DNA from 3 places in the Xanthomonas sp. CFBP 8443 genome. Region 1 is predicted to be linked to each of the others. Evidence: riboswitches for the same ligand, from Rfam matches in the RefSeq annotation. Region 1 holds a riboswitch; each other region holds the start of a gene.
The links. Region 1 has a riboswitch for cobalamin ahead of btuB (TonB-dependent vitamin B12 receptor). Riboswitches for the same ligand answer to the same signal wherever they lie in the genome.
Positions count from the first base shown of each region.

Region 2: linked by a shared signal. The riboswitch ahead of metE (5-methyltetrahydropteroyltriglutamate--homocysteine S-methyltransferase) and the one ahead of btuB (TonB-dependent vitamin B12 receptor) in region 1 are both predicted to bind cobalamin.
Region 3: linked by a shared signal. The riboswitch ahead of NUG20_RS01600 (ribonucleoside-diphosphate reductase subunit alpha) and the one ahead of btuB (TonB-dependent vitamin B12 receptor) in region 1 are both predicted to bind cobalamin.

Region 1 covers NZ_CP102592.1:912,794-915,994, forward strand. Annotated here, with positions in the region: gene btuB (TonB-dependent vitamin B12 receptor) at 1-1,176, opposite strand, end outside; cobalamin riboswitch at 1,288-1,507, opposite strand; gene NUG20_RS03870 (TfoX/Sxy family protein) at 1,534-1,977, opposite strand; gene NUG20_RS03875 (free L-methionine (R)-S-oxide reductase MsrC) at 1,974-2,456, opposite strand; gene bioD (dethiobiotin synthase) at 2,713-3,201, shown strand, end outside.
Region 2 covers NZ_CP102592.1:431,006-434,206, forward strand. Annotated here, with positions in the region: gene metE (5-methyltetrahydropteroyltriglutamate--homocysteine S-methyltransferase) at 1-1,205, opposite strand, end outside; cobalamin riboswitch at 1,418-1,671, opposite strand; gene dusA (tRNA dihydrouridine(20/20a) synthase DusA) at 1,816-2,835, shown strand.
Region 3 covers NZ_CP102592.1:402,229-405,429, reverse strand. Annotated here, with positions in the region: gene NUG20_RS01600 (ribonucleoside-diphosphate reductase subunit alpha) at 1-1,319, opposite strand, end outside; cobalamin riboswitch at 1,498-1,720, opposite strand; gene NUG20_RS01595 (hypothetical protein) at 2,104-2,382, opposite strand; gene NUG20_RS01590 (hypothetical protein) at 2,488-3,027, opposite strand.

The DNA of each region.
Region 1 (3,201 bases):
GCCGAACTGCTCGTTGTCGTCGCTGCGCACGCTGGCCTGCACCTGCTGCGCGCCGAAGCGGCCCTGGTACTCGGCGAACACGCCGGTGTTGTCGCGCTGGTCGACGTCGAAGGCGGTGCTGCCGGTGACTTCCTCGCGCTGCCAGTCGGCGCCGGCGCTGAGCAGGTGGCCCTCGGCCAGGCCGAAGTCGCCCTGCAGCGAGGCGGTGTCGCGGCGGCTGTCGAAGGTGCTGACGAAGCTGCGCGTGTCGCTGCCGGCGGCGTGGTAGTAGCTGTCGGCCTGGTCGGTGTTGCGGCCGAGCTGCGCGGCCACGTGCACGCGCTCGGACGGGGTCCAGTCGAGCTTGCCGCCGAACACCTGCTGGGTGTTGTCAGCCTCGTTGCCGGCAAACAGCGCATCGCCGTCGTATTCGTTGCGGCTGTCGATGTTCAGCGCCTGGCCTTCGATGCGCAGGGTGTCGCTCAGCGCATAGCCGGCGCGCGCGCTCAGCGAGGTGTTGCGGTAGCCGTCGCGGTCCGGCTCGTCGATGAAGCAGCCGGCGAACAGGGTGGCCGAACCGTTGCAGGCGTTGATGCCGTCGGTGTTCTGGTAGCCGCCCTGCACCGACAGCCAGCCGCGCTCGCCGCGGTTGCTGAAGCCGGCGCTGGCCTGGCGCAGGCCATTGCTGCCGGCGCCCAGGCTCAGGTTCTGCTGCAGGCCCTGGCCGCCGCGGCGGGTGAAGATCTGGATCACCCCGCCGATCGCATCGGAGCCGTACAGGCTCGAGCGCGGGCCGCGCACGACCTCGATGCGCTCGATCTGGCTCAGCGGCAGGTCCTGGAACGCGGCCAGGCCGGCGCTGGCCGAGCCGATGCGCACGCCGTCCACCAGCACCAGCACGTGGTCCGATTCGCTGCCGCGCAGGCTCAGCGTGGTCAGCTTGCCCAGCCCGCCCTGGTTGGACACGCCGATGCCGGCGCGGCCCTGCAGCAGTTGCGCCAGCGATGTGGCCTGGCTGCGCTCGATCTCGGCGCGGTCGATCACCTGCGCCGGGACCACGCTGTCCTCGACCGAGATCTGGGTGCGGGTGGCGGTGACCAGGACCTGGTCCAGGTCGGTGGCGGCATCGGCGGCGAGCGCCAGCGAGGGCAGGGACAGGGCGGACGCGATCGCGACCGAAAGCAGGCGGAACGACATGGGGCAACTCCGGCGCGCGGTTGCGCGCTGTGACGGCGAAGGAGTCGCGAACGGAAGGTGCAAGCGGACGGCGCCAGACGCGGCGCGGCACGCCGCGACGCCCTCCGCATCGCAACCAGTGGACTGCAAGGCCGGTCTCCGGGCTGGCGATCTGGGAGTCGGAACTCCCGGCTGGCGACGCCTTCCCATGCGGTTTGCACAGTGGCGCAGGTCGTCAGCTTGGATCGCTTACCGTTGCGGGGGCAGCGCCGGCCTTGTCGCAAGACGCACCGGCTTCCCGTTTCAACCTGCAGGCCGGGGCCGGCAGGTCACCTTGAAGCGGCGCGATTGTACGCGATCGGCGGCGTGGCGCGCGGATCAGTCGGCGTCGCGCTCGCCGGCGTGGCCGTCGTCGTCGCGTCCGCGGTCGCGCTCGGCGTCGTAGGCATGGCCGCCGGACGCGTCGTCGGCGTAGTCCGCATACGGCGTATCGCTATGGTCGCCGTCGCGGTCGAAATGGGTGGTCGCCACCGGTCCGGCCACCGGCAGGCCGCGTTGCGCCGGAAGCGCCGCCGCCGCCGTGTCCAGCTCGGCCAGCAACTGCGTGCGCCGTGCCTCGGGCAGTTCCTGCCAGTGGCAGCCGGTCAGCGCGCCCTCCAGCGAGTACAGCAGGTTGAGGCTGGGCTTGAAGCCGGCGCGCTTGACCTTCAGGAATGCGCCCACTGCGCCGGCCGCCGCCAAGTCCTCCTGCGTGCGCAGGCCGACCTGGCGCAGCCAGGCCGCGCTCTTGGGGCCGATGTTGCGCAGCTTCTCGGTGCTCATCGCAGCGCGTCGACGAAGACCTGGGCGAGCGCCTCCAGGCCGTGCTGGTCGTCGGCATCGAAGCGCGCCAGGTCCGGGCTGTCCAGGTCGAACACGCCGATCAGTTCGCCGTCGCGCAGCAGCGGCACCACCAGCTCCGAGCGCGACGCCGCATCGCAGGCGATATGCCCGGGGAAGGCCTCGACGTCGTCGATGCGCTGGGTCTGGCCGCTGCTGGCGGCGGCGCCGCACACGCCCTTGTGCAGCGGGATGCGCACGCACGCGGGCAGGCCCTGGAACGGCCCGACCACCAGTTCCTTGCCGTCGTACAGGTAGAAGCCGACCCAGTTCAACCGCGGCAGCGCGTGGTACACCAGCGCCGCCAGGTTGGCGGCATTGGCGATGCGGTCGGGTTCGCCGCTGACCAGGGAGCGGGCCTGGGCGAGCAACTGGGCGTACTGTTCCGGCTTGCTGCCGGTGAGCGAAGAGGAAGCGAACATCGCACGAGTCTAGCAGCGGCCGGTGGCGGCCTGGGCGGCGGAGACGGCCGACGCAAGGGAGAGCGGACGCGTGCCTGGATGGGCCGAGCCGTCGCTGGCAGCGATCGACCTGCGCCCCACGTGTTCCTTGGCGCATGCATCGGCGCGATGGCCCCTTTGCGCACGGGCAGATCGCCGATGACGCTGACGCGGCGGCACGGCGCCGGCTATCCTGCGCGGCCGCGCCGCATGTGGCGGCCCCGAGGATCCTGCGACGATGCGCTTCCCCGCCTTCTACGTCACCGGCACCGATACCGGCATCGGCAAGACCGTCGCCAGCACCGCGCTGCTGCATGCGCTGCGCGCGCGCGGGCAGGTGGCGGTGGGCATGAAGCCGGTCGCCAGCGGCTGCGAACGCGGCGCGGACGGCTGGCGCAACGAGGATGCGCTGGCGCTGCAGGCGGCCAGCGCGCCGCGGCCGGACTACGCGGACCTCAATCCCTATGCCTTGCCGCTGCCGCTGGCGCCGGAACTGGCCGCCGCCGAGGCCGGCGTGCGCGTGGAGCTGGAACCGATCGCGGCGGCCTTCGCGCGTCTGCGCGCGCAGGCCGACGTGGTGGTGGTGGAAGGCGTCGGCGGCTGGGCGGCGCCGCTGTCGGCGACGCTGGACCAGGCCGACCTGGCGCGCGCGCTGGCCTTGCCGGTGCTGCTGGTGGTCGGGCTGCGCCTGGGCTGCCTCAACCACGCCCGGCTCAGCGCCGCGGCG
Region 2 (3,201 bases), 480 kb from region 1:
GCCACCCGGCGTGCGACCTCGGGGCGATGCACGCGCGCGGACGCACGCCGCGTCTCCAGCGCCTCGCGCGCCGCTGCCAGCTCGGTCTGCGCGTGCGGCAGCTCCAGCAGCGCATCGGCCAGTGTGCGCAGTTCCTGCAGTTTCTGCCGGGCGAAGGCCAGCCATGCGTGCAGTTCGCGATCCAGGCGCTGTTCCTGCTCCAGATCCACCGGTACGTGCAGCAGCGAACACGACGGCGCCAGCCACAGGCGCTCGCTGCCGACATGCCCGACCGCGTAACGCGCCAGGGTCAGCGCCGTGTCCAGCGGCGTGCGCCAGACGTTGCGGCCGTTGACCAGTCCGGCCGACAGCACGCGGTCGGCCGGCAGCGCCTGCAGCACCGCGTCCAACTGCGCCACGCCGCGCACCAGGTCCACGTGCAGGCCGTCCACCGGCAGCGACGCGGCCAGTTCCAGGTTGTCGCCCAGCTCGCCGAAATACGTGGTCAGCAGCAGCTTCGGCCGCGGCGCCTGGGCCAGGAACGCATAGGCGCGGCCATAGGCCTCGCGCGCGGCGAGGTCCAGATCCAGCACCAGCGCCGGCTCGTCGATCTGCACCCAGGCGGCACCGGCAGCGTCGAGTTGCTGCAGCAGTTCGGCGTAGGCCGGCAACAGGCTGTCCAGCAGCGCCCAGCGGTCGCTGCCGTCCACGGTCTTGGACAGCAGCAGGAAGGTCACCGGCCCGATCAGCACCGGCCGCGTAGTGATGCCCAGCGCCTTGGCTTCCAGGAACTCGGCCAACGGCTTGTCGCCACGCAGGCGGAAATGCTGGCGCCGCGCCAGTTCCGGCACCAGGTAGTGGTAGTTGGTGTCGAACCACTTGGTCATTTCCAGCGCGTGCAGGTCCAGGCCGTCCTCCTGCGTGCCGCGCGCCATCGCGAAGTAGCCGGCCAGCGGATCGGCATCGGCCAGCGCGCGGTAGCGCTGCGGGATCGCGTCGAACAGGAACGCGGTGTCGAGCATCGCGTCGTACAGGCTGAAGTCGTTGCTGGGCGGCAGGTCCACCCCGGCCTCGACCTGCAGCCGCCAGTGCCGCTGGCGCAACTGCCGCGCCGTGTCTTGCAGGCTTGCGCCGTTGCTGTCGCCGCGCCAGTAGCTTTCCAGCGCTCGCTTGAGCTCGCGCCGCGCACCGATGCGCGGGAAGCCCAGGTTGGTCACGATCGTCATTTGCGTTTCCTCATTGCGTTCATGGGCATTGAGGAACGAAGGAACCGCGCGCCGTCCGCCCGTTCGCACGGGACGCCCGCCACGCCAGCGACCTTCGCCCCCGCGGGCGAACCGGCGCCACGCGGGCAGGCGGAAGAGCGCGGCGCGGCGCAGGGCCACGGCACGGCTTCCGGCCGCCTCCCCGCGGAGACGCCAGGTCGAATCGGAGGACGCACAGGTCCTCCGGCCGGGGCCGGTATTCGGGCTGATGGACGAGCGCACCGTGCCGGCTGCGCGCCTACTGTCCGCCGCTTCCCAGGCCGGCATGCGCCGGCCCAGTGCCATTGACGGAGGTCGTTTCCATTCACCGCTGCGGGGCAGCTCCGGAATGGGCAGGCGCTTGCGGCGCCGGCCTTCACCGGATTCCCGTTTAAATCCATCCCTTCATCCGAATGAAGCGATGGATACCTTCGGCGAGCGCACGATAGGCCGGATGCGGCGGCGGGTCAAGCGCCAAGTGAATTCGCCGACGTTGGCCGGCAACGTTCACGGCGAACGTGTAAGCTATTGATCCCAAAGCCAATGATCTGGCGCTCCCGCGGCAAGCGGCAGCGCAGCACCGCCGCGCCCAATGACGCTTCCGCTCCAGACCTCCGACCTGCCCGCGCGCTACGCCGCTTCCCTGCGCCTGTCCGTTGCGCCGATGATGGACTGGACCGATCGCCATTGCCGCGTGTTCCACCGGTTGCTGGCGCCGTCGGCGCGGCTGTATACCGAGATGGTGCATGCCAATGCGGTGGTGCTGGGCGATCGCGCGCGCTTGCTGGGCTTCGATGCGGTCGAGCATCCGCTGGCGCTGCAGCTGGGTGGCAGCGATCCGGCGCTGTTGGCGCAGGCGGCGCGGATCGGCCAGGAGTGGGGCTACGACGAGGTCAATCTCAATTGCGGCTGCCCGTCCGACCGGGTCCAGGCCGGGCGCTTCGGTGCCTGCCTGATGCGCGAGCCGGCGCTGGTCGCCGAGTGCGTGGCGGCGATGGTGCAGGCGGTGGACATCCCGGTCACGGTGAAGTGCCGCCTGGGCGTGGACCAGGACGACGACTACGCGGTCTTCCTCGCCTTCGTCGACCAGGTCGCCGCCGCCGGTTGCGGGCTGTTCGTGGTGCATGCGCGCAACGCGTGGCTGCAGGGCCTGTCGCCGAAGGAGAACCGCGAGGTGCCGCCGCTGCGCTACGACTGGGCGCACCGGCTCAAGCGCGAACGCCCGCAGCTGCGGATCGTGCTCAACGGCGGGCTAGCCGAGGTGGAGACGGCCCAGGCGCAGCTGGAGGCGGTCGACGGGGTGATGCTGGGCCGGGCGGCCTACCACGATCCCTATGTGCTGCACCGGCTGGACGCGGCCCTGACCGGCGCCACGCCGCGGCCGCGCGCCGAGCTGCTGCGCGCACTGCGGCCCTACGTCGAGGCGCGCCTGGCCGATGGGGTGGCGCTCAAGCACATCGCACGGCACCTGCTCGGCCTGTTCCACGGTCAGCCGGGCGGCCGCGCGTTCCGCCAGGCGCTCAGCGAGGGCGCGCACCGGCCGGGCGCGGACTGGGCGCTGCTGGAACAGGCGTTGCAGCCGACCGAGGGCGGGGCGCGCGCCGCGGCGTAAAGGGGCTTGGCAGGGTTGCGAGTGTCTGAGCCTGCCGGGACCTGTGCTTCCTCCCATACGGTTTGGGTCGATGCCGCTGGCTCCCTTTTGACGCTCGTTCAGTTATTTTGTTCAGGTTGTTGCGGCGACCAGTGTCACCCTCCGAGAGGGCGGCAGACCGTGCACAACCGGGGCCGGGCAGCGCCGGGGACAGCCCGTCAGGAGCGCCGATGGGAGTTCATTTGCCTGAACGCCGACAGCCGCAAGCGGAAAAGTTCAGATCGGATTCACCCCGAAAAATCAAGAATTTGGCTCGATTTTGCAGAATCGTGCCGCTGTCGCCATGCGGTCCGTTTCACAACTTTTGAACGTTTCCGATCAGTCCGT
Region 3 (3,201 bases), 510 kb from region 1:
GCCACCACTTCCTCGTACCTGGCGCGGAAGCTGCCTTCGCCGCGCTTCTCGTCGAAGAAGTCCTGCAGGTACCACCCCTTGACCTCCTTCACCTCGTGCGGGTCGAACAGGTACCACTCGCCGCGGCGCTCCACCGCTTCCATGAAGATGTCCGGCACGCACACCGCGGTGAACACGTCGTGCGCGCGCAGGCGCTGGTCGCCGTTGTTCAGGCGCAGGTCCAGGAACGCCTCGATGTCGCGGTGCCAGATGTCCAGGTACACGGCGATGGCGCCCTTGCGCTGGCCGAGCTGGTCCACCGACACGGCGGTGTTGTTGAGCTGCTTGATCCACGGCACCACGCCGCCGCTGGAATTCTTGACCCCGCGGATCGCCGAGCCGGACGAACGCACGTAGCCCAGGTAGGCGCCGACGCCGCCGCCGTGCTTGGACACGCGCGCCACGTCGGTGTTGGAGTCGTAGATGCCCTGCAGGCTGTCGTCGACGGTGTCGATGAAGCAGCTCGACAGCTGCCCGCCGATCTTGCCGGCGTTGGCCAGCGTGGGCGTGGCCACGGTCATGTACAGGTTGGACAACGCCCAATAGGCCTCGCCGACCAACTGCATGCGGCGTTCGCGCGGCTTTTCGTCCTGCATCAGGTACAGCGCGATGGTCAGCCAGCGCTCCTGCGGCAGCTCGTAGACCTTGCGCGAGTTGTCGGTGGCCAGGTAGCGCGTGGCCAGCAGGTACAGGCCGTTGTAGGCGAACAGCTTGTCGCGCTCCGGCTCGATCATCCTGCCGGCTTCGGCGAGTTCGTCCTTGGAGTAGTTCTTGAGGATGTCGATCGAGTACACGCCGCGGTCGGCCAGGCTTTCCTGCAGGCCGACGTAGGAGCCGTACTTCTCGCCGGCATCGTAGAAGCGGTTCTTGCTGGCGCGCTTGTACAGGCGGTGCAGGTACAGGCGCGCGGCGAAGTATTCCCACTCCGGCGTGGCGATGTCCACGCGCGACTCGGCCTCGCGGATCAGGTAGTCGACCATCTCGTCGGCCGACAGGCTTTCCTTCTTCTCCACGAACGCGAACGCCTTGCGCTCGTAGTCGGCCACGTCCAGCTGCGGGAACTCGGCATGGATCCGGTCCAGGGTGCGCTGCAGGCGCGAGCGGTCGAAGGCCATGCGGCGGTTGCCGCCGTCCTTGACGATCCAGGTCACGGCGCGCTGGTCGTTGCTCGGCTCGCTGGCGGCCACGTCGGGCTGCGCGGCAGCGGCGGCGGCGGGCGTGGGGTCGACGTCGGCGGCGTCGAGGGGGGCTGCGGCCGGCAGGCTGTGGGTCTGGCTCATGAAGGTCTCCAAGCGTGGTGCACCGGCTGCCCGGCCCTCGCAGGCAGGACTCCGACCGGATCAGCAGCGTGGGGACGCGGTGTCGCAGCGACCGCGACGGCACAGGCGCGAGCCTGCGGGCAGTCACCGCTTCACCGACCATCTCCCCCCGGAGATTCAACGGTCGGCGCCGCGCTGTGTGCATCGCGCGGCTGTCGGCAGGTCTTCGGGCTTATGGGCGACGGCCGATGGCCGGTTCCTAGCCCGTCGCTTCCCAAGGCGGGACGCCTCAGTGCGGGTGACGGGTTCGTTCCCAATTACCGCTGCGGGGCAGCGCCGGACTAGGCGCTTGCGCGCCGCACCGGCTTCCCTTTTGATCCCGCGGCCTGGTGGCCGCTGGAACCGACCACCACAAGATAGTGTGGTACCTGGGCCTCGTCAACGCTAAATGTAGTCGTCGAACCGAAAACCCAAGCGGGGCAATAGTTTGCCGCCGCAGCGCCGCAAAACCCGGCCACAGGACGCCGGATCGGGCCTGGAACCGGCCGGATCGCCCATGCCGCAAGGCCCTCGGCGACCCCGTCGACAACCTGCTGCGCGCGTCGGCCCACGGCGATTGCGCGGAGTACCGGCGACAGCGCGCAGCGTGGGCCGAACCGCAGCCGCATGTGCTGCCGCCAGCCGCGCCCGGCCCGGGCGCGACCCAGGCGAGCACCGATGGACAGCAAGCGGCGCTGACCGCTGCCCGGCCGGGGACTTGGGTTGCAGGCGCGGTGCCGCCACCGCGCAGCGGCGCCGCTCCAACTCAGCGCGAGCGCGCTCCGGCCTGCTGCATGGCCGCGCGCAGCTCCTCCGGCGCCAGCTGGCCGTCGTGGTTGCCGTCCAGCGCATCGAAGCGCTGGGCCAGGCGCGGCAGCGAGGCGGCCGCTTCGCTGCGGCTGATCAGGCCATCGCCGTTGGCGTCGGCCTCCTTCAGCCGTTGCTGCAACTGTTGCTTCTGCGTGGCGCTCGGCGCGGCCTGCGCGGCAGCGGTGCCGGCCAACAGCAGGCTGCACAGCATTCCATGGGCAATGGCTGTCTTCATGGCGGTTCTCGAATAAAGGATGGGCGGAAAAGTGGCGACGTGGGCGATCGCGCCCGCAGTGGACTGGCCGCCGCGGGCGCGTGATCGCCATGCCCGGGCAGCCAGCTACGGACGGCAGGCCACGACCTCGCCAGCGGCGTTGCTGCAGGTACCGGTGTGGCTGAGGCTGCCGTCGGCGAGGGTGGTCGAGCCCTGGTAACTGGAACCGTTGGCGGCGGTGGCACTGTTCTGGCGGCTGCCGGCGACGCTGCCATCGGCGCTCCTGCCGATGCTGCCGCTGCTGCTGACGCTGCCGCCGTTGGCACCGTCGACGCTGGCGCTGCCCTGGCGGCCGGCGCTGCCGTCGTCATTGCGGTAGAAGCTGCCCTGCCGCGTGGCCGATGCACCGCTGGCACGGCTCGCCGTGGCGCCGCTGCTGCCCGCCGCGTTGCCCTGGCCATCGGCCTGCCACTGGCGTCCCCGCACGCGGCTGCCGTTGGCGCCGCTGGCGCTGGCGTTCACCGCGGCACTGCGGGCGCCGTCCACGTGGCTGGCGCTGCGGGTGCGGGTGCGTTCGCGCGCCTGCGCGTCCGGCGCCGCCAATGCACCCAGGCCAGCGATGGCCAAGGCAAGCGACAGGATCGGATTGCGTAGCGAAAGGATCATGGTTCTTCTCCGGGAAGCAGCACGGCGCTGCGGTGGAGCCACGGTAGGCTGCGCGCCGGCGCATGATGTCGGGTTCCGGCCAGCGGATGTTTCCGCGGGCGGCGGCGGAAACATCCGCTTACACAATCCGGGCGGCAGGCGTTGCCGGGCGACCGCGGCGCAGCCGATAGTGCG